One region of the Streptomyces luomodiensis genome, then DNA from elsewhere that is predicted to be linked to it. Evidence: riboswitches for the same ligand, from Rfam matches in the RefSeq annotation. Region 1 holds a riboswitch; each other region holds the start of a gene.
The links. Region 1 has a riboswitch for cyclic di-AMP ahead of PS467_RS22500 (M23 family metallopeptidase). Riboswitches for the same ligand answer to the same signal wherever they lie in the genome.

Region 1 (4,827 bases):
TTGGACCGGGTCGAGGGTCCGTTCGGGGTGCCCGCTGCGTAGGGTCGGGGCGAGGAGATCCTTGGAGTGGGAGGTATCGGGATGGCTGGAGTGCCGGCGGGTGTCGTGGCCGCTAGTGGGTTGGTCGGTGGGTATGGGGTTGCCCGGTGGACCAAGAAGCGGCCCTTGGGTGGGGTTGCCCTGGCCGCCGCCGGGGCGGTGGCCGCTCGGGGGTGGCGGGAGAAGGCGGGGAACGGGACGGCGGCCGCGCTGAGTGCGGCGTATGTGGCCGCCTTCGCCGGGTCGCATCCGCTGGCGAAGAAGATCGGGGCCTGGCCGTCCGTGTTCGCCGTCGCCGGTGGCGTCGCCCTTGCTTCGTGGGCTCTTGCCGATCGGCGGTAGGCGTTCGGTTCGTAGGCGTACGCATGACGAGGGGCGGGCGGGGCCTTGCGGCCCGCCCGCCCCCTCGTATCTCGTATCGCGTATCCGTGCCGCCGGACGGCCTGCGGCCTCAGTCCGAGGCCGAGGTCAGCAGGTCCAGTTCCGGCTGGGTCAGCTTGAGGTCGACCGAGGCCAGGAGGGCCGGGAGCTGGTCGACGGTGCGGGCGCTGGCGATGGGGGCCACGACCGTGGGCTGGGCGAGGAGCCAGGCCAGGGCGACCGTGGCGGGCTCGGCGCCGTGGTTGGCGGCGACGTCGTCCAGGGCGGCGAGGACCTTCTGGCCGCGCTCGGTCTCCAGGTACTTGGCCGCGCCCGTGGAGCGGGGGCTGTCGACCGCGGTGCCCGGACGGTACTTGCCGGTGAGGAAGCCGGACGCCAGGGAGTAGTACGGGAGGGTCGCCAGGCCGTGGCGGGCGGCGACGTCGGCCAGCTCGCCCTCGAAGGTGTCGCGCGAGACCAGGTTGTAGTGGGGCTGGAGGGCGACGTAGCGGGCCAGGTTCTCCTGGGTGGAGAAGGTGAGCTGGGCCTCCAGGCGCTCGGCGCTCACATTGGAGGCGCCGATCTCGCGGACCTTGCCCTCCCGGACCAGCTCGTCCAGGGTGGTGATGATCTCCTCAACCGGCACCGACGGATCGTCGTAGTGGGTGTAGTAGAGGTCGATGTAGTCGGTGCCCAGCCGCTGGAGGGATTCCTCGATGCCCGACTTGATGGCGGACGAGGTCAGGCCGCGCGGCTCCGGGACCCCGGCGCCCACCTTGGTGGCCAGGACGATGTCGGAGCGGTTGCCGCGGGAGGCGAACCACTTGCCGAGGATGATCTCGGACTCGCCGCCCTCGTTGCCCGGCACCCAGGCGGAGTAAACGTCGGCGGTGTCGATGAAATTGCCGCCCGCCGCCACATAGGCGTCGAGCACCTCGAAGGACTCGGCCTCGTTCGCGGTCCAGCCGAAGACATTCCCACCGAAGGAGAGCGGGAAGACGGACAGGTCACCGATCTTCTGCTTGTTGTCAGCCATGTATTCCCTCAACGACTGACTGGAAGAGGTTGTTCCACCACACCCGCGCGGATTGCGCCGTGCCGGGCACGAACAACCGGCGGCCCTGGCGTCAAGGGGGGAGAGAGCGCCAGGGCCGCCGGGGTATCAGGGGTAACCGTGGTGTCAGGGGTGTCAGAGGTGTCAGGGGTTCTGTCCGTGCTGGCGCAGCCAGGGCATCGGGTCGATCGGCGAGCCGCCGCCGGGCCGGACCTCGAGGTGGAGGTGCGGGCCGGTCACATTGCCGGTGGCGCCGACGCGGCCGATGGTCTCGCCCGTCGTCACCTTGCCGGAGGTGACGACCATCGAGGACAGGTGGCAGTACCAGAGCTCGGTGCCGTCGTCGAGGGTCAGCACGATGCGGTAGCCGTACGAGCCGGCCCAGCCCGCCTGGGTGATGGTGCCGCCGTGCACCGCCTTGACCGGAGTGCCGGTCGGGGCGGCGAAGTCCTGGCCGGTGTGGTCGGCCGACCACATGTCGCCCGCCTGGCCGAAGCTCGCGGTCAGGGTGTACGAGCCGACGGGGAGGGTGTACGCGGCGGCGAGCCTGGCCTGGCGCGCGGCCTCGGCCTTCTTCTCGGCCGCCTCCTTCGCCCGCTGCTCGGCGGCCTTCTTCTCCGCCTCGGCCTTGGCCTTGGCCTGGGCGGCCACCTCCGCGGCCTTGTCGGCGGCGTCCTTGGCGGCGGCCTTCGCCGCGGCGGTGCGGTTGTCCTCGTCCGCCGCGTTCTGCTGGTTCTCGGCCTGCTGGAGGATGCGGGCGCGGAGCGCCTCGCCCGCGTCGGTGGTGCCGCGCTGCTCGTCCGCGCTGGTCAGACCGGCCTGGGAGAGCGGGGCGGCGGTCGTCTGGGCGCCGTCGCTGTCGCTGTCGTCCGACATGAAGGAGCCGATGCCGGGCAGGTCCTTGGCGGCGGGCAGACTGGCCTTGACCTCGTCGGCGACATGGCCGAGGTCGGGCAGGGATATGGGCGCGGCCGGACGGTCCTTGGCGCTGGCCATACCGCCCGCGCCGACCGCCGCGATCATGCCGACCCCGAGGACGGCGCCGCTGCGCGCCATGGTCCCGCCCCGCTGCTTCACCACGCGGTGCCGGCCACGTACGGGAGCGATGGAGTCCTCGGTGGGGTTCCACTCCTCCCAGGACTCGGTTTCGAAGCCGGCGCCCGGGGTCTCGGGCGCGTCCCCGTCCGCCTGCCGATCGCCGGGGGCGAAGTACCGGTCGTCGGGGGCGAAGCGGCCACCCCCGGAGCTCGTCCCACCCCCGGAGCTCGTCCCACCCCCGGAGCTCGTCCCGCCGCCGGCGTCGAAGCCGGGGCCGTAGGCGGTGGCGGTCCCCGAACCGCCTCCCCCTGTGCGATACGGAGCCTCGTCCAGGACAGACCTGTTGGACGCCACGGAGGCGCACTCCTTTCCTTCCCTCTCGCCTACCGGGTTAGCTGACGGGTTCGGAGCAGGAAGGTCTCCTACGGGTCAGGTTCGACCCGATTCACCCCAAGGTTGTTGGTTCCCCGGTTCCCTTGGTGTTGCTGGTGGTGCGGTGCTGCCGCTGTGCGTACGGGATTCGGCGACGGCGCACGGTGCCGCCCTTGCGACGGTTGTGACGACCGCGCTGCGTTATCGAACGTTAATAGAGAGCGGGATGTGATTCCAAGCCGTTCCGAGGAATCCGCGCACCTTTGGCATGAACTTAGCGCCCATGGAGGGACAGATGGGGGCGAGTCAACACCTCGGGCAAGGGTTGGCAAAAACGCGGTCCGGCTGATCGTGTGTCAATTGTTATGCGGAGGGAGCTCGGTTGGTTACGCACCGTGTGCGGGGCCGCCGGCGCTCGTACGGGCGTCGCGACCGCCCGCGTTCCCGTTCGCCCGTCCGTTGCCGTTCCCTCGTCCGTTGCCGTCCCCCCGTCCGTTGCCGTTCGCCCGTCCGTTGCCGCGGGCCGAGGTCCGGCGGACCGCCAGCAGCGCCATGTCGTCCGGCGTCCCGCCACCCGTATGGCGCTCCACATCGGCCACCAACGCGCCCACCAGCTCCTGCGGCTCATCGAAGCGTTGGCCGCGCAGCCGCTCCTCCGGGTCGTAGAACTCGCCGTTCCGGTCCCGGGCCTCCGTCACCCCGTCCGTGAAAAACAGCAGCGTCTCCCCCTCCGCGAACCCCAGCTCCTTGACCCGGTCCGGCCAGCCGTCCATCTCCCCCATGCCCAGCGGCAGCGCCCGTGCCTCCGGTTCCAGGGCGCGCAGCGCGCCGTCCTCGTCCAGCAGCAGCGGCGCCGGATGGCCCCGGTTGATCAGCCGCAGGGTGGAGTCGCCGCGCGGAATCTCGGCCACCACGGCCGTGGTGAACCCCTCGACCACCTCGAGGTCGGCCCGCCGGGCGCCCTCGCGTTGCAGCGCCCGCTCCAGCCGGCCCACGAGCGCCTCCAGGGTCGACTCCTGCTCCGCCGCCTCCCGGAAGCAGCCGAGGAGGATCGCCACGACCTCCACGGCTTGCAGCCCCTTGCCACGTACGTCCCCGATGATCAGCCGTACGCCGTGTGGGGTGTCCTGGACCGCGTACAGATCACCGCCGATCGCCGCGTACTTCTCCGCCGGTACGTACCGCGCCGCGATCTCCAGCCCGGCGAGACGGTCCGGCGGCGCGGGCAGGACGGCGCGCTGAGCCGCCTCCGCGACACCGCGCGCCGAGGCGAGCCGGTGGTAGCCGAGCCGCACGATGCGGTTGATCACCAGCGCGAGCACGGTCACGGTCGCAACCGTGACGATCTCGGTGGCCGCCTGGGTCGGGTCCGCCACCCCGTGCAGCTCCGCCAGCAGACAGGTCGTGAGGACGGCGGCGACGGCCGTGACGACGGTCTGGCGCAACGGTAAGAGCGCCGCGGCGACCAAGGGGGCGGCGGCGAAGAAGGGCGAGGCGGTGTAGCCGGGCGGGGCGGCCAGGTCGTAGGCGATGCCGCCGAGGACGAGGACGGCGGGGACCCAGCGGGCCAGCCGACGGCCCGGCGGCCCCTCGTCCGCCTCCTCGGCCGCGCCGGACCTCGCACCGGGAGCCGCGCCGGCCTCCGGGGTGAACGGGGCGGACGAGGGGGACGAGGGGGACGAGGGGGACGCGTGGGCGGAGGCACCGGTCGAGGCGCTGGGGCCGAGAGGCGTACGGAGGCGGTTACGGGGCCTGCGGACGCGCGGGCCGCTCAGCCGTGACCAGGCCGTACGCCACTCCGCACGGGCGCCCGTACGAGCCCTGCTCCCTCGCACCCGCACCGGCTTCTCTCGCTTTCCCTGGTCCGTGCCCCGGTATCAGGCTTGCGGGTGCCGGGCCGCGATGCGAGTCGGTGTCGGCCATGTGGGGGCGTCAGGCGACGTTTCCAGATCGGTGATGGTGGT
Region 2 (4,827 bases), 1.8 Mb from region 1:
ACACCGTATGCTTTGGTCTAGACAACCGCACCCACCTGAAGGGCAACACCATGGCTGAGCGCCGCGTCACCATCGGCTGGGCCGAGGGCCTGCACGCCCGCCCTGCGTCGATCTTCGTCCGGGCGGCCACCGCCGCCGGCGTCCCCATCACGATCGCCAAGGCGGACGGCACCCCGGTCAACGCCGCCTCCATGCTGGCCGTGCTCGGCCTGGGCGCCCAGGGCGGCGAGGAGGTCGTCCTCGCCTCCGACGCCGACGACGCCGAGGTGGCGCTCGACCGCCTGGCGAAGCTGGTGGCGGAGGGCCTCGAGGAGCTTCCGGAGACCGTCTGAATTCCCGTGTGAATCCCGAGCGATTCGGGGAAACGGCGCGGCGGGGCCGCAGTGACCATTCCGGTCACCGCGGCCCCGTTGTTTTTCTGTTTCCGCCCGGACTCGGCGACGGAGAACCGAGCCGTGAATCAGCGCCAATAATTTCCGACCACTGTTAATTCTGGCCGCTCGCCGTGTTGACGGAATGTTTCGAAGTCCTCACCGGAATGGGGCGGTGCAGCCGGTATTCCGACAGCGAGCGCTCGGTGTGCACGGTGGCGAGCGTCCGCGCCCGGTCGGCGTCGCCGCGCGCGACCGCGTCCACCAGCGCGCCGTGCTCCGCCCACGACTCCACGGCCCGCGCGGCCGGGTCGGGGCGCCGGGCGCCCTCGGCCGGCGCGGGCTGCGGCGCCGGAACGGCCGCGAACACCCACGCGGTCTTGCGGCGCAGCTGGACGAGCATCCCGGCCAGGCTCGGACTGCCGGACGCCTGGGCGAGCGTCTCGTGGAACCAGTCGGCCAGCGGCCGCAGTTCACCGAGCTGACCGCGCTGGGCCCGCTCCCGGCCGAGCCTGACCAGCCCGCGCAGCACCTTCAGATGCGCCTCGGTGCGGCGCTGTGCGGCCCGCGCGGCGCCCAGCGGCTCCAGCAGCGCGCGGATGTCCAGCAGATCGGCCGCCTCACGTTCGGAGGGCTGGGCGACACAGGCCCCCGCATGCCGCCGGGTGGTCACGAAACCCTCGGACTCCAGGGTGCGCAGCGCCTCCCGGACGGGCACCCGCGAGACCCCGTAGCGCCGGGCGAGGAGTTCCTCGGTGAGCCGGCTGCCGGGCTGGTACGCACCGGAGACGATGTCGTCGCGAATCGCCGTACACAGTGCGTGCGCCGAAATCCGGCGACCGCCCTGGACCGCGGTCGTATCCCCGTTCATTTCCGGTCCCACATTGCCGAACCTCCGCCTAAACGCCCGCGAAACGCACCCATTGAACACGCGTTGAATACTCTATTCCAAGCGGACGCCATTTCCGATGGCGGGGAGCATTTCATGGATATTTTTTGGTCAGCGGCGGCTTGGGGTGACGGTGGCTGGGGCGGCGACGGCTTGGGGCGGCGGGCGGCGGTGCGCACGCCGAAGGCCCCGTCCGGCGGACGGGGCCTTCACGGAATGCTCGCGGTGTTCCGGGAGCAGGCGGTCAGACGTTGACGCCGTGCGAGCGCAGGTACGCCAGGGGGTCGATGTCCGACCCGTACTCCGCGCTGGTGCGGGCCTCGAAGTGCAGATGCGGTCCGGTGACGTTGCCGGTGGCGCCCGACAGGCCGATCTGCTGGCCCGGGGTCACCTTCTGGCCCACCGAGACGCCGATCGACGACAGATGACCGTACTGGGTGTAGGTGCCGTCGTTCATCTTGATGACGATGTTGTTGCCGTAGGCACCGCCCCAGCCCGCCTCGACGACCTCGCCGGAGCCCACGGCGTGCACCGAGGTGCCGGTGGAGGCGTGGAAGTCGATACCGGTGTGGGTGCCGGAGGACCACAGACCGCTGGACGCCTGGTAGGCCGTGGAGACGTAGGAGCCGCTGATCGGCGCCACGAAGGTGTTGAGGCGCTTGCGCTCGGCCTCGCGCGCCGCGCGCAGCTTGGCATCGCGCTCCGCCTTGGCCTTCTTCGCCGCCGCCTCCGCCTTCCTGGCGGCCTCCTGCCGGGCGACGGCCTCCGCCTTGGCCTTGGCGGCGGCCTGCTCGGCGGCGGTCTCCTGGGACTGCGCCTGGGCCTCGATGTGGTCCGCGATCCCGTCGCCGATCACGATCGCCTGGGTCAGACCGGTCTCGTGGGAGGAGGGGCCCTCGTCGGCCGCGAACGCCTGTCCGGCTATCCCGGCGACGACTCCCGAAGCGACCGTGGTGATGCCCGCGATGTTCGCGCCGGTGCGCAGGCCGGGTTTGCGGGGACGACGGTGCTTCCCGGTGGCGGTACGGGTGAACGCCATGGTCTGGCGCACTCCTTTCCTTCCTTCTCGCCTACCGGGTTAGCTGACGGGTTCGGAGCAGGAAGGTCTCCTACGAGCCCCTCCCCCACCGGGGAAGGCGCCCGATTCACCCCAGGGGACGTGTTGGGTCCCCGGCTCCCCTGGCTCGCGCCGTACGGGGACTCGGCGATGACTGTCCGTGCCGCGGATGCGGCGGGTCGCTGGCGAACAGCCGGATTGACGCTAAACGGGCCCGCTTTCGATCACCAAACGGTTCCGGTTTTTTGTTGCTCTCCCCACAAACCAAACACGTAGTCACTCCCACAAATCGGGCATTAAATCGGGCATGAAGGAAGGACCCCGGCACCCCCTTGGGGCCGGGGTCCTTCCCGCACCGGATCGCGGACCGGCTCATCGGCCGCATCGCCGGCCGGACGGTCCGTCAGTCGTCGGGCCGTCAGCCGACGAAGCGTCAGGCCGGCTCAGCCGGAGATGACGCGCACCTCGCCGATGCCCAGCGCCCTGACCGGCTCCTCGATCGCCGAGGCGTCGCCGACCAGCACCGTGACCAGCCGGTCCGCCGGGAAGGCGCTCACCACCGCCGCCGTGGCCTCCACCGTGCCGGTCTCCGCGAGGCGGGCGTAGAGCTGCGCCTGGAAGTCGTCCGGAAGGTGCTGTTCGACCTGGTCGGCGAGGGTGCCCGCGACGGCCGCCGCCGTCTCGTACTTCAGCGGCGCGACGCCCACCAGGTTCTGCACCGCGACATCGCGCTCCTCGTCCGTCAGCCCTTCCTCCTTCAGCGTGCGCAGCACCTTCCAGAGGTCCTCCAGCGCGGGGCCGGTGACCTCGGTGGCCACCGAGCCGCTGATCGCCAGCATCGCGGCGCCCGAGGAACCGCCGGAGGGCGCGGGGGGCGCGGAGCGCAGCACCTGGCCGAAGGCGCGCACCCCGTAGGTGTAGCCCTTCTCCTCGCGCAGCACACGGTCGAGGCGGGAGGTGAGGGTGCCGCCCAGGCAGTAGGTGCCCAGCACCTGCGCGGGCCAGACGCGGTCGTGGCGGTCGGCGCCCACGCGCCCGATGAGCAGCTGGGTCTGGACCGCGCCCGGCCGGTCGACGATCACCACGCGGCCGGTGTCGTCCGCGACGATCGGAGGCACCGTGCGCGGCACGGCCGCCCCGCCCGTCCAGGCGCCGAGGGTGTCGGCGAGCGCCCGGTCGAGGTCGACGCCGCCGAGGTCGCCCACGATGACGGCGGTGGAGGTGGAGGGCCGGACATGCGCCTCGTAGAAGGCCCGCACGGCCGCGGCGTCGATGCCCTCGATGGTCTCCTGGGTGCCTTGCCGCGGCCGGGACATCCGCGACGCGGCCGGGAAGAGGTCGGCGGAGAGGGCCATCGAGGCGCGGCGGGCCGGATTGGCCAGCTCATGGGGGATCTCGTCCAGCCGGTTGCGCACCAGCCGCTCGACCTCGCCGTCCGGGAAGGCGGGGGCGCGCAGCGCGTCGGCCAGCAGACCGAGCGCCTTGGGCAGCCGGGAGGCCGGAACCTCCAGGGAGACGCGGACGCCGGGGTGGTCGGCGTGCGCGTCCAGCGTGGCGCCACAGCGCTCGAGCTCGGCGGCGAACTCCTCGGCGTCGTGCTTGTCGGTGCCCTCCGACAGGGCGCGCGCCATGATCGTGGCGACGCCGTCGAGCCCGGCCGGCTCGGCGTCCAGCGGCGCGTCCAGATTGATCTCGACGGCGACGACCTGCTGGCCGGGGCGGTGGCAGCGCAGCACGGTGAGGCCGTTGGCCAGCTCACCGCGCTCGGGCGCCGGGAACGCCCACGGCTTGGGGGCGCCGCCCTTCGGCTGCGGGTGGAAGGTCATGGTCGCGGTGACGGCGTCGCTCACTGGGCCGCCTCCCCTTCTGCGTCGGTCTCGGCGGCTTCGTCGGCGTCGGTGTCGGCTGCGTCCTCGGCGCCCTGGACGGGCTCGTAGACCAGCACGGCGCGGTTGTCGGGGCGCAGCCGCGCGGCGGCCACGGCCCGCACCTCCTCGGGGGTGATGGCGAGCACCCGCTCCACGGCGGTCAGCGCCAGCTGCGGGTCGCCGAAGAGCACCGCGTACCGGCAGAGCTCGTCGGCGCGGCCGCCGACCGTGGCCAGCCGGTCGAGCCACTCGCGCTCGATCTGCGCCTGTGCGCGCTCCATCTCCTGCGGGGTCGGCCCCTCCTCGGCGAAGCGGGCCAGCTCCTCGTCGACGGCGGCCTCGATGGCGGGCACCTCGACACCGCCGGAGGTCTTCACGTCCAGCCAGCCGAGCGAGGGGGCGCCCGACAGCCGCAGCAGGCCGAATCCGGCGGCCACGGCGGTGCGGTCGCGGCGCACCAGGCGGTTGTGGAGCCGGGAGGACTCCCCGCCGCCGAGGACGGTCAGCGCCAGGTCGGCGGCGTCGGCCTCACGGGTGCCGTCGTGGGGCAGCCGGTAGGCGGCCATCAGGGCGCGGGCCGGGACCTCCTCCTCCACGACCTCGCGCAACTGCCCGCCGATCACGTCCGGGAGCGTGCCGTCG
Region 3 (4,827 bases), 1.1 Mb from region 1:
CGCTGTTTCAGCCACACCGCCCGTTCGCCGCGTTGGCCGACGTCAGAGCGTGTTCCGGGGTCTTCTGGCGGGGCGGCGCGGGCGCCCGCCGGGCGATGGCCGCAGCCATCAGATATCCGGGCATTCGCCTCGACCTGTGGATGAACTGTGAAGGATGTGTGGAGATGAAGGGGTAATTCCGCTCAGCGCTCAACCTGTCGACGGCGGCCGCGTTCCCTTTATCCCCGTTGTTTCTTTTATTCCTCTTTTTTCCGTTGTTCCGTTATTTCGGATAACGGGGTATATCGGAGAGGTGAGTCTCGGCCGGTATCGTCGGGGGGTGTCGGAACAGCCCCGTGACAGCTCCGCTCCCACCCTCTTCACCTGGGAGTTCGCCACCGATCCCTACCCCGCCTACGCCTGGCTACGCGAGCACGCCCCGGTTCACCGGACCACGCTGCCCAGCGGTGTCGAGGCGTGGCTGGTGACCCGCTACGCCGATGCCAGGAAGGCACTGGCCGATCCCCGGCTCTCGAAGAACCCCCAGCGGCACAGCGCGGCGGCCCACGCCAAGGGCAAGGTGGGCATTCCAGGCGAACGGCGCGCGGAGCTGATGACACATCTGCTCAATATCGATCCCCCTGACCACACCCGGCTCCGGCGGCTGGTGTCGAAGGCCTTCACCCCGCGCCGGGTGGCCGCGTTCGCCCCCCGGGTGCGGACCCTCACCGACCAGCTCATCGACGCCTTCGAGGAGAGGGGAGAGGCGGACCTCATCCATGAGTTCGCCTTCCCTCTCCCTATCTATGCGATCTGCGATCTGCTCGGGGTGCCGCGCGAGGACCAGGACGACTTCCGCGACTGGGCCGGCACGATGATCCGGCACGGCGGGGGCCCGCGCGGTGGGGTGGCCCGCGCCGTGAAGCGGATCCGGGCGTATCTCGCCGAGCTGATCCACCGCAAGCGGCTGGAGCTCGCGGAGCGGCAGGAAGAAGGAGAGCGGAGAGAAGAAGGGGACGGGGAGGATCTGATCTCCGGTCTGATCCGGGCCGGCCACCACGGTGAGCACCTCACCGAGAACGAGGCCGCGGCCATGGCCTTCATCCTTCTGTTCGCCGGATTCGAGACCACCGTCAACCTCATCGGCAACGGCGTCTACGCACTGCTGCGCCATCCCGAGCAGCGCGCCCTCATGCAGCGGGCCCTGACAGAAGGGGACGAGCGGCTGCTGGCCGCCGGGGTCGAGGAGCTGCTGCGCTACGACGGGCCGGTGGAGATCGCCACCTGGCGGTTCGCCACCGAGCCGCTCACCCTCGGGGGGCAGCGCATCGCCGAGGGGGAGCCGGTGCTGGTGGTGCTCGCCGCCGCCGACCGGGACCCCGAGCGGTTCGAGGCGCCCGACGTCCTCGACCTCACCCGCCGCGACAACCAGCACCTGGGCTACGGCCATGGCATCCATTACTGTCTGGGCGCCCCGCTGGCCCGGCTGGAGGCCCAGACCGCGATCGGCACCCTGCTGCGGCGCCTGCCCGGACTGCGGCTCGCGGCGGACCCGGAGGACCTGCGGTGGCGCGGCGGGCTCATCATGCGCGGGCTGCGCACCCTGCCGGTGACCTGGAACTCCGGGGCCCAGTGAGGTCGGCAAGACCCGTACGGCCCGGCAAAGGTGACGAAAGGTCAGCCACGTGATCGCGGCGTGACCTGGGATACATCGCCTTGTGATGATCGTGTGCCGTCGCTATGTTCACCGGCAACCGATTCGCCACAGGAGAGGTCAATCGCATGCGTTCCGGTAATGGTCGACACCGTCGCCCCCGTCAGGCTCCGGCCATCGTCGTCGCGGCGGGGGTCACGGGCGCGGGCATCGCCATGCCCCTCTTCGGGGCGGCCGGCGCGCAGGCCGCCGACGCCGACACCTGGGACCGGGTCGCCGAATGCGAGAGCGGCGGCATGTGGAGCGCCAACGAGGGCGACGGCTTCTACGGCGGACTGCGGCTGACCCTCGACCTGTGGAAGAAGTACGGCGGCACGGAGTACGCCCCGCGCCCCGACCTGGCCTCCCGCTCCCAGCAGATATCCGTCGCCGAGTCGATCCTCGGCGACCGCGGGCCCGGCGCCTGGCCGAACTGTTCACTGGGTACCGGACTCACCGGCAGTGCCGACGCCCCCGATGTGAACCCCGGCCGCACGGCCACCCCGGAGACGGATCCGGAGGCGGACCCGGCCCCGGGAGCGGGCCGGTCCGACGGCTCCGGGGGGTCGGACGCGTCCGGGTCGGCCGAGCGGCCGGACACGTCCGACGCCTCGCGGTCCTCCGATGGACTGGACGGCTCGGCGTCGGACGGCTCCGCTTCGGGCGGTTCCGAGGGGTCCTCGAAGGAGCCTGCGGGCGAGTCCTCGAAGAAGCCCGCGGACGAGCCCGCCGACGAGCCCTCGGGCGGGCCCGCGGACGAGGGCTCGAAGGGGTCCGCGGGGGACTCCTCCGCCGACCCCGCGCCCACTGGCCGCCATCGTGGCGCCCAGGACGCCGGGGAGCGGGCCGGTGACGGCGGTTCGGGGGACGCGCGGCCCTCCGGGCGCCACGCCTCCCGCGATGGCGCGGACCGCACCCAGGACCCCACGGGCGACGCCTACACCGTTCGACCCGGTGACAACCTGTCAGGGATCGCCGAGGACCAGAACGTCAGCCGTGGTTGGCAAGGGCTCTACGAAGACAACGAGGACCTCATCGGCATCGACCCCGACCTGATCCTTCCTGGTCAGCGCCTTGACCTCACCATCAGGGAGCAGTGATTCGGGGTGAATTGCCCGATCTGGTTCCGGTGAGACATACATCTCGTCACATTTTCCGGGCCGCACCGCGTGTCCGATCCCTCCCCACCCGGCCCACCTGCACTGATGTGGGCCGGGTGAGATCAATTACAGCCCCATTCACTGCGATTGGGGTGTTTGAACCTTCTCCGGAGGTGTGTTTACCGTCTTCCCGCTCGCCACCGCGGGCACCGTCGATCGTCACGCCGAATCCTGCCGGCGGTCGGGGGGAACCGACGCGTCAGCGCCGAAGGCAGGAGCGGGGGACCCAAGGTAGGTGCCGAGTGGCCTGTGGACACGGGCTCGTCGGCTAGGGGTGAAGCCGGACGCGACCATCGCGACCGGCCGGGCAACTCACGTCCGAACCCGACAGCTCACCTCGTAGGCGTCGGTGAGGAAACGAACCAACGATGCTCAAGTCCAACGGGAAGCACCGCCGCCCCTCCAAGGCCACCCGTATCGCCGCGCTCACCGGCCTGGCCGGCGCCGCCGTGGCGGCACCGCTCATCGGGGCCACCTCCGCCTCCGCGGCCACCACCTCTCAGTGGGACGAGGTCGCGCAGTGCGAGTCCGGTGGTAACTGGTCGATCAACACCGGCAACGGCTACTACGGCGGTCTGCAGTTCTCGAGCTCCACCTGGGCCGCCTACGGCGGTACCGCGTTCGCCCCCACCGCGGACAAGGCCAGCAAGGGCCAGCAGATACAGATCGCCGAGAAGGTCCTCGGCAGCCAGGGCAAGGGTGCCTGGCCGGTCTGCGGCAAGGGCCTGACCGCCGGCGGCAGCCCGTCCGCACCCTCGGCGCCCGCCGCTCCTTCGACGTCTTCCGGTGCGCAGGGCGGAACCTCCACCGAGTCGGCCCCGGCCGCCAAGCCCGCCCAGCCGAAGGCGCAGCCCCGTACCGCGTCCCAGCACGCCGCGCGTCAGCAGGCGCGCGGTCCGATCAAGAAGGGTGACGGCGAGTACAAGGTCAAGTCCGGCGACACCCTCGGCAAGATCGCCGAGGCGCACCATGTCAAGGGTGGCTGGAAGAAGCTCTTCCAGCTGAACAAGGACATCGTCGAGAAGGCCGACCTGATCTACCCGGGTCAGCGCCTGCACCTCAGCTAAGCCGCCTGAGAGCCGGCTGAGAACGGGCCCCGGCCGGGCGTGCCGCCCCATGGCGCGCCCGGCCGGGGCTCACGCATAGCGGGCCACCCATTCCAGAGAAATCTGGATATTCAATCCTGAATCTGGCTTTTTGTGTCACGTCCCGTCTCGTGGGACGGGCGAACGCGGGGCGCAGCCCTCCCGGCCCGTTAGGCTCGTGCTGCTACCGCAGACCCATACGAAGGAGAACCTCGTGCCGTCCATCGACGTCGTCGTAGCTCGCGAGATCCTCGACTCGCGAGGCAACCCCACGGTCGAGGTCGAGGTCGGCCTCGACGACGGCAGCACCGGCCGTGCCGCCGTTCCGTCCGGCGCCTCCACCGGCGCCTTCGAGGCCCTCGAGCTCCGTGACGGCGACAAGAACCGTTACAACGGCAAGGGCGTGGAGAAGGCCGTCCTCGCCGTCATCGAGCAGATCGGCCCCGAGCTGGTCGGCTACGACGCCACCGAGCAGCGCCTGATCGACCAGGCGATGTTCGACCTGGACGCCACCCCGGACAAGTCCTCGCTCGGCGCCAACGCCATCCTCGGCGTCTCCCTGGCCGTCGCGCACGCCGCCTCCGAGGCGTCCGACCTCCCGCTCTTCCGTTACCTCGGCGGCCCGAACGCCCATCTGCTGCCGGTCCCGATGATGAACATCCTCAACGGCGGGTCGCACGCCGACTCCAACGTGGACATCCAGGAGTTCATGATCGCTCCGATCGGCGCGGAGTCCTTCTCCGAGGCCCTGCGCTGGGGCGCCGAGGTCTACCACACGCTGAAGTCCGTGCTGAAGGAGCGGGGCCTGTCCACCGGCCTCGGCGACGAGGGCGGTTTCGCGCCGAACCTCGGCTCCAACCGTGAGGCCCTCGACCTGATCGTCGAGGCCATCAAGAAGGCCGGCTACCAG
Region 4 (4,827 bases), 930 kb from region 1:
CGTCCCCCACAGGCCGCTCCCTACAGCTTCTCCACCGGTGCGTACCGCAGCAGCAGCCGCTTCGGCTTCTCGTCGCCGAAGTCGATCGTCGCCTCCGCGTTGTCCCCGCTGCCCTTGACCGCCACCACCGTGCCGAGCCCGAACGAGTCATGGGTGACCCGGTCACCGATGGCCAGAGCGACCACCGGACGCTCCTTGGCCCGCCGGGTGGCGAACCCGCTGCCCCCGGTGCGCGCACGCGACGACGACAGACCGGACGACAGCCCCGACGGCGGGGTCGAGGCGACGCCGCCCATGGACGCCGACGGGGTGGCGGGCCCGGTGCGCCGCCACCGCACATACTGATCCGGGATCTCCTCCAGGAAGCGGGACGGCGGGTTGTACGCGGGCTGTCCCCAGGCGCTGCGCATCGTCGACCGGGTCAGATAGAGCCGCTCGCGGGCCCGGGTGATCCCCACATAGGCCAGCCGCCGCTCCTCCTCCAGCTCCTTGGTCTGGCCGAGCGCCCGCATATGCGGGAAGACGCCGTCCTCCATGCCGCTGAGGAAGACGACCGGGAACTCCAGACCCTTCGCCGTGTGCAGCGTCATCAGCGTGATCACGCCGGAGCCCTCGGTGTCCTCGTCCGGGATCTGGTCGGAGTCGGCGACGAGCGCGACCTGCTCCAGGAAGTCCGCGAGGCTGCCGGGGTTCTCCTCGCTCCGGTCCTGCTCGAACTCCAGGGCCACGGCCGCGAGCTCCTGGAGGTTCTCGATCCGGGTCTCGTCCTGCGGATCGGTGGACGCCTGGAGCTCGGCCAGATAGCCGGTGCGCTCCAGCACCGCCTCCAGGACGGTCGCCGGGCCCGCCCCGGACTCCGCGATGGTGTGCAGCTCCTCCATGAGGGTGTTGAACCGCTTGACGGCGTTGGCCGAGCGGGCCGCCATGCCGTACGCCTCGTCCACCCGGCGCAGCGCCTGCGGGAAGGTGATCTTCTCGCGCAGCGCCAGCGCGTCGATCATGGCCTCGGCGCGCTCCCCGATACCGCGCTTGGGCACGTTCAGAATCCGGCGCAGCGGGACGGAGTCCTCGGGGTTGGCCAGCACCCGCAGGTACGCGAGGACGTCCCGGACCTCCTTGCGCTCATAGAAGCGCACGCCGCCGACGACCTTGTACGGCAGCCCGACCCGGATGAAGATCTCCTCGAAGACACGGGACTGGGCGTTGGTCCGGTAGAAGACCGCCACGTCCCCGGCCTTGGCGTCGCCCGCGTCCGTCAGCCGGTCGATCTCGTCGGCGACGAACTGGGCCTCGTCGTGCTCGGTGTCGGCCACATAGCCGACGATCTCGGCTCCGGCGCCGGCCTGTGTCCACAGGTTCTTCGGGCGGCGGTTCTCATTGCGCTCGATGACCGCGTTGGCCGCACTCAGGATGGTCTGGGTCGAGCGGTAGTTCTGCTCGAGGAGGATCGTCCGCGCGGTGGGGTAGTCCTCCTCGAACTGGAGGATGTTACGGATCGTGGCGCCCCGGAAGGCGTAGATCGACTGATCGGCGTCGCCCACCACGCACAGCTCGGCGGCGGTCGTCTCCTCGGTGTCCGTGCCCACCAGCTCGCGCACGAGGGTGTACTGGGCGTGGTTGGTGTCCTGGTACTCGTCCACCAGGACGTGCCGGAAGCGGCGGCGGTAGTGCTCGGCGACGTCCGGGAACGCCTGGAGCAGATTGACCGTGGTCATGATGATGTCGTCGAAGTCCAGCGCATTGGCCTCGCGCAGCCTCGACTGGTACATCGCGTACGCCTCAGCGAGGGTCTTCTCAAAGCCGTCCGCAGCCTGCCCGGCGAAGGTCTCCTCGTCGATCAGCTCGTTCTTCAGGTTGGAGATCTTGGCGCTGAAGGACTTCGGCGGGAACCGCTTGGGGTCGAGGTCCAGATCCCGGCAGACCAGCGACATCAGCCGCTTGGAGTCGGCGGCGTCGTAGATCGAGAACGACGAGGTGAAGCCGAGCTTCTTGGACTCTCGGCGCAGGATGCGGACGCAGGCGCTGTGGAAAGTGGACACCCACATGGCGTTGGCCCGCGGGCCGACGAGCTCCTCGACGCGCTCCTTCATCTCGCCCGCCGCCTTGTTGGTGAAGGTGATGGCGAGGATCTGGCCGGGGTGCACCCCGCGGGCACCGAGCAGATACGCGATGCGGTGGGTGAGCACCCGGGTCTTGCCGGAGCCGGCGCCCGCGACGATCAGCAGCGGAGCGCCGGTGTGCTCCACGGCGGCCTTCTGCTGCTCGTTCATCCCCTCGAGCAGGGCGGACGGGTCCACGGCGGGCCGCGGCGCGCCGTCCCGGTAGTGGGCCTCCCTGGGCACGGGCGCGTCGAAGGCGCCGCTGAAGAGGTGATGCGGCACGTCCTCAGCACCACCGTGGGCAGGGTGCGCCGAATCCTCGGGCGGCGGTGGCTCCTCCTCATGAGAGGGGGGCCCGAGGTCCGCCAGGAAGCTGTCGTCAAAGAGGCTGCTCATCGCTCCCCGAGTCTAGGCCGCCCCACTGACACCCGACGTCCGAACATCACGAAACGGTTTCGGGCAAAACGAACACCAGTCTTCACAGAAGCCCCACGCATTGGCTACCGTCCTGCGTCAGGCGGCCCGGACGATCCGTCGGCGAACCGCGTCGGCACGGGCGGCCTCCGCCGAGTCCGGCACCGCCGCGAGGCGGCCCGGAGCCGGGGACCCAGAACGCACGACCGGGGTGAATCGGCCGAGCGGTGCGGCACGCACGTGCCGCGCGCGAGGCCGTAGGGCAACCTTCCGAACCGCCCGAACCCGACAGCTAACCCGGTAGGCGGTCCACGGAAGGAGTCGCCTCCTTTGGCGTCGCACCGCAAACCGCGGACCCGCATACCCGCCCCGCGCACCGGTCACGGCCGCCGTACGGCCGTCGGGTTCACCACGGCCGCCCTCGCCTCCGTCACCCTCCTGTCCCAGTCGGCCAACGCCGCGCCCGGTGATCCCCGGCCGGCCTCCCAGTCGATCGAGAAGGTCAAGGAGAAGGTCGACACCCTCTACCACCAGGCGGAGACCGCCACCCAGCGCTACAACGCCGCGAAGGAACGCACCGACCAGCAGCGGGCCAAGGTCGACAAGCTGCTGGACTCCGTCGCCCAGCGCACCGAGAAGCTCAACGAGGCGCGACGCACACTGGGCACCTACGCCGCCGCCCAGTACCGCGACGGCGGATTGGCCCGCTCCGCCGCGACCCTGCTGTTCTCCGACGATCCGCAGGACGTCTTCGACCAGTCGCATCTGCTGGACCGGCTGACCGGTCGACAGAAGCAGGCCGTCGACAACTTCCGGACACAGCGGACGAAGACCGCCGAGGAGCGCCGTAAGGCCGGCGCGAGCCTCGCCACGCTGACCGCGGCGCAGAAGCAGCTGAAGACCCAGAAGAAGACCGTCCAGGACAAACTGACCGAGGCCCGGCGGCTGCTGGCGAATCTGACCGCCAAGGAGAAGGCACGGCTGGCGGCGATCGAGAAGAAGCAGGCGGAAGAGGCCCGCCGTAAGGCCGCCGCGCTGGCCGAGAAGCAGCGGCAGGAGGCCGCCGCCCGGAAAAAGCAGCAGGAGCAGCAGGGACAGCAGGACGGGAGCGGCGGCTCGACGGCCCCCTCGGCCCCCGCCAACAGCTCCAAGGCGGCCCAGGCCATCGCCTTCGCGAAGGCGCAGCTCGGCAAGCCGTACGTGTGGGGCGCCACCGGCCCGAGCTCCTTCGACTGCTCAGGACTGACGCAGGCGGCCTGGAAGTCCGCCGGGATCTCGCTGCCGCGCACCACCTGGGACCAGGTGAAGATCGGTACGCGCGTCTCGACGTCCCAGCTCCAGCCGGGCGATCTCGTCTTCTTCTACGACGACATCAGCCATGTCGGCCTCTACATCGGCGACGGGATGATGATCCACGCGCCGAAGCCGGGCGATGTGGTGAAGAAGGCCCCGATCACGGAGATGCCGATTTACGGGAGCGTACGGCCCGCGTAGGCCAGGCTCTCGTCGGCCAGGCTTTCGCGGGCCAGGCTTTCGCGGGTCAGGCTGAGCCAGACTTTCGCGGGGCAGGCCCTCAGAGGCCGCGGTGCCGCTGCCCGGGGCCGGGTCTCGGGCAGCGGCACCGGCATCGCCTCAGGTGCCGGGCTTGCGCCCGTAGACGTACACATCGTCGCCGTTCTTCAGCAGGCTCCAGTACTTCTTGGCGTCGGCCGCGCGCATATTGACGCAGCCGTGGGAGCCGGGCGGGGACCATACGCTGCCGGCGATGGAGTGGAACGCCTGACCGCCGTCGAAGAACTGGCTGTAGGGCATGGCGACCTTGTAGAGCGTCGACCAGTGGTTCTTGTTCCGCCAGTAGACCCTGGTCAGCCCGGTGCGGGTCTCGAAGCCGTTCCGCCCGGTCCGCACCGGAACCGGTCCGTAGACCAGCCGGGAGCCGTCCTGGATCCAGCTCAGCTGCCGGGTGAGGTCGACACAGGCGATGCGGCCCTTGTTGGTCGGGCACTTCTTCGCCGCGTTCGGTTTGTGTCCGGCCGCCTTCTGGGCGTTGATCAGCTTCATCACACCCGAGGTGATCGGGCCGGCGTAGCCGATCGTCGGGCTGATGCCGTGGTTGATCTGGAACTTCTGGATCGCGCGGCAGTCCGCCCGCGACTGCCGCCCGTCGACGGGGCGGCCCAGGAACTTCTCGGCCTGCTTCTGATACGGACCCGCGGTGCTGGTGCAGTACGACGCGGCGGCCTGCGCCGGACCGGCCACGGCGACCGCGAGCGGCACCGTCATCCCCGCCAGCCCCAGCACGATGCCCGCACGC

Region 2: linked by a shared signal. The riboswitch ahead of PS467_RS30315 (M23 family metallopeptidase) and the one ahead of PS467_RS22500 (M23 family metallopeptidase) in region 1 are both predicted to bind cyclic di-AMP.
Region 3: linked by a shared signal. The riboswitch ahead of PS467_RS17705 (transglycosylase family protein) and the one ahead of PS467_RS22500 (M23 family metallopeptidase) in region 1 are both predicted to bind cyclic di-AMP.
Region 4: linked by a shared signal. The riboswitch ahead of PS467_RS18500 (C40 family peptidase) and the one ahead of PS467_RS22500 (M23 family metallopeptidase) in region 1 are both predicted to bind cyclic di-AMP.

Annotation. Positions count from the first base shown of each region.
Region 1 covers NZ_CP117522.1:5,337,454-5,342,280, reverse strand. Annotated here, with positions in the region: gene PS467_RS22510 (hypothetical protein) at 82-381, shown strand; gene PS467_RS22505 (aldo/keto reductase) at 491-1,435, opposite strand; gene PS467_RS22500 (M23 family metallopeptidase) at 1,598-2,845, opposite strand; cyclic di-AMP (ydaO/yuaA leader) riboswitch at 2,857-3,000, opposite strand; gene PS467_RS22495 (PP2C family protein-serine/threonine phosphatase) at 3,250-4,704, opposite strand.
Region 2 covers NZ_CP117522.1:7,176,793-7,181,619, reverse strand. Annotated here, with positions in the region: gene PS467_RS30325 (HPr family phosphocarrier protein) at 51-332, shown strand; gene PS467_RS30320 (GntR family transcriptional regulator) at 487-1,242, opposite strand; gene PS467_RS30315 (M23 family metallopeptidase) at 1,505-2,299, opposite strand; cyclic di-AMP (ydaO/yuaA leader) riboswitch at 2,314-2,477, opposite strand; gene PS467_RS30310 (M16 family metallopeptidase) at 2,761-4,143, opposite strand; gene PS467_RS30305 (M16 family metallopeptidase) at 4,164-4,827, opposite strand, start outside.
Region 3 covers NZ_CP117522.1:4,227,936-4,232,762, reverse strand. Annotated here, with positions in the region: gene PS467_RS17715 (cytochrome P450 family protein) at 320-1,615, shown strand; gene PS467_RS17710 (transglycosylase family protein) at 1,762-2,772, shown strand; cyclic di-AMP (ydaO/yuaA leader) riboswitch at 3,026-3,193, shown strand; gene PS467_RS17705 (transglycosylase family protein) at 3,201-3,899, shown strand; gene eno (phosphopyruvate hydratase) at 4,132-4,827, shown strand, end outside.
Region 4 covers NZ_CP117522.1:4,405,530-4,410,356, forward strand. Annotated here, with positions in the region: gene pcrA (DNA helicase PcrA) at 21-2,495, opposite strand; cyclic di-AMP (ydaO/yuaA leader) riboswitch at 2,669-2,835, shown strand; gene PS467_RS18500 (C40 family peptidase) at 2,844-4,007, shown strand; gene PS467_RS18505 (L,D-transpeptidase) at 4,146-4,796, opposite strand.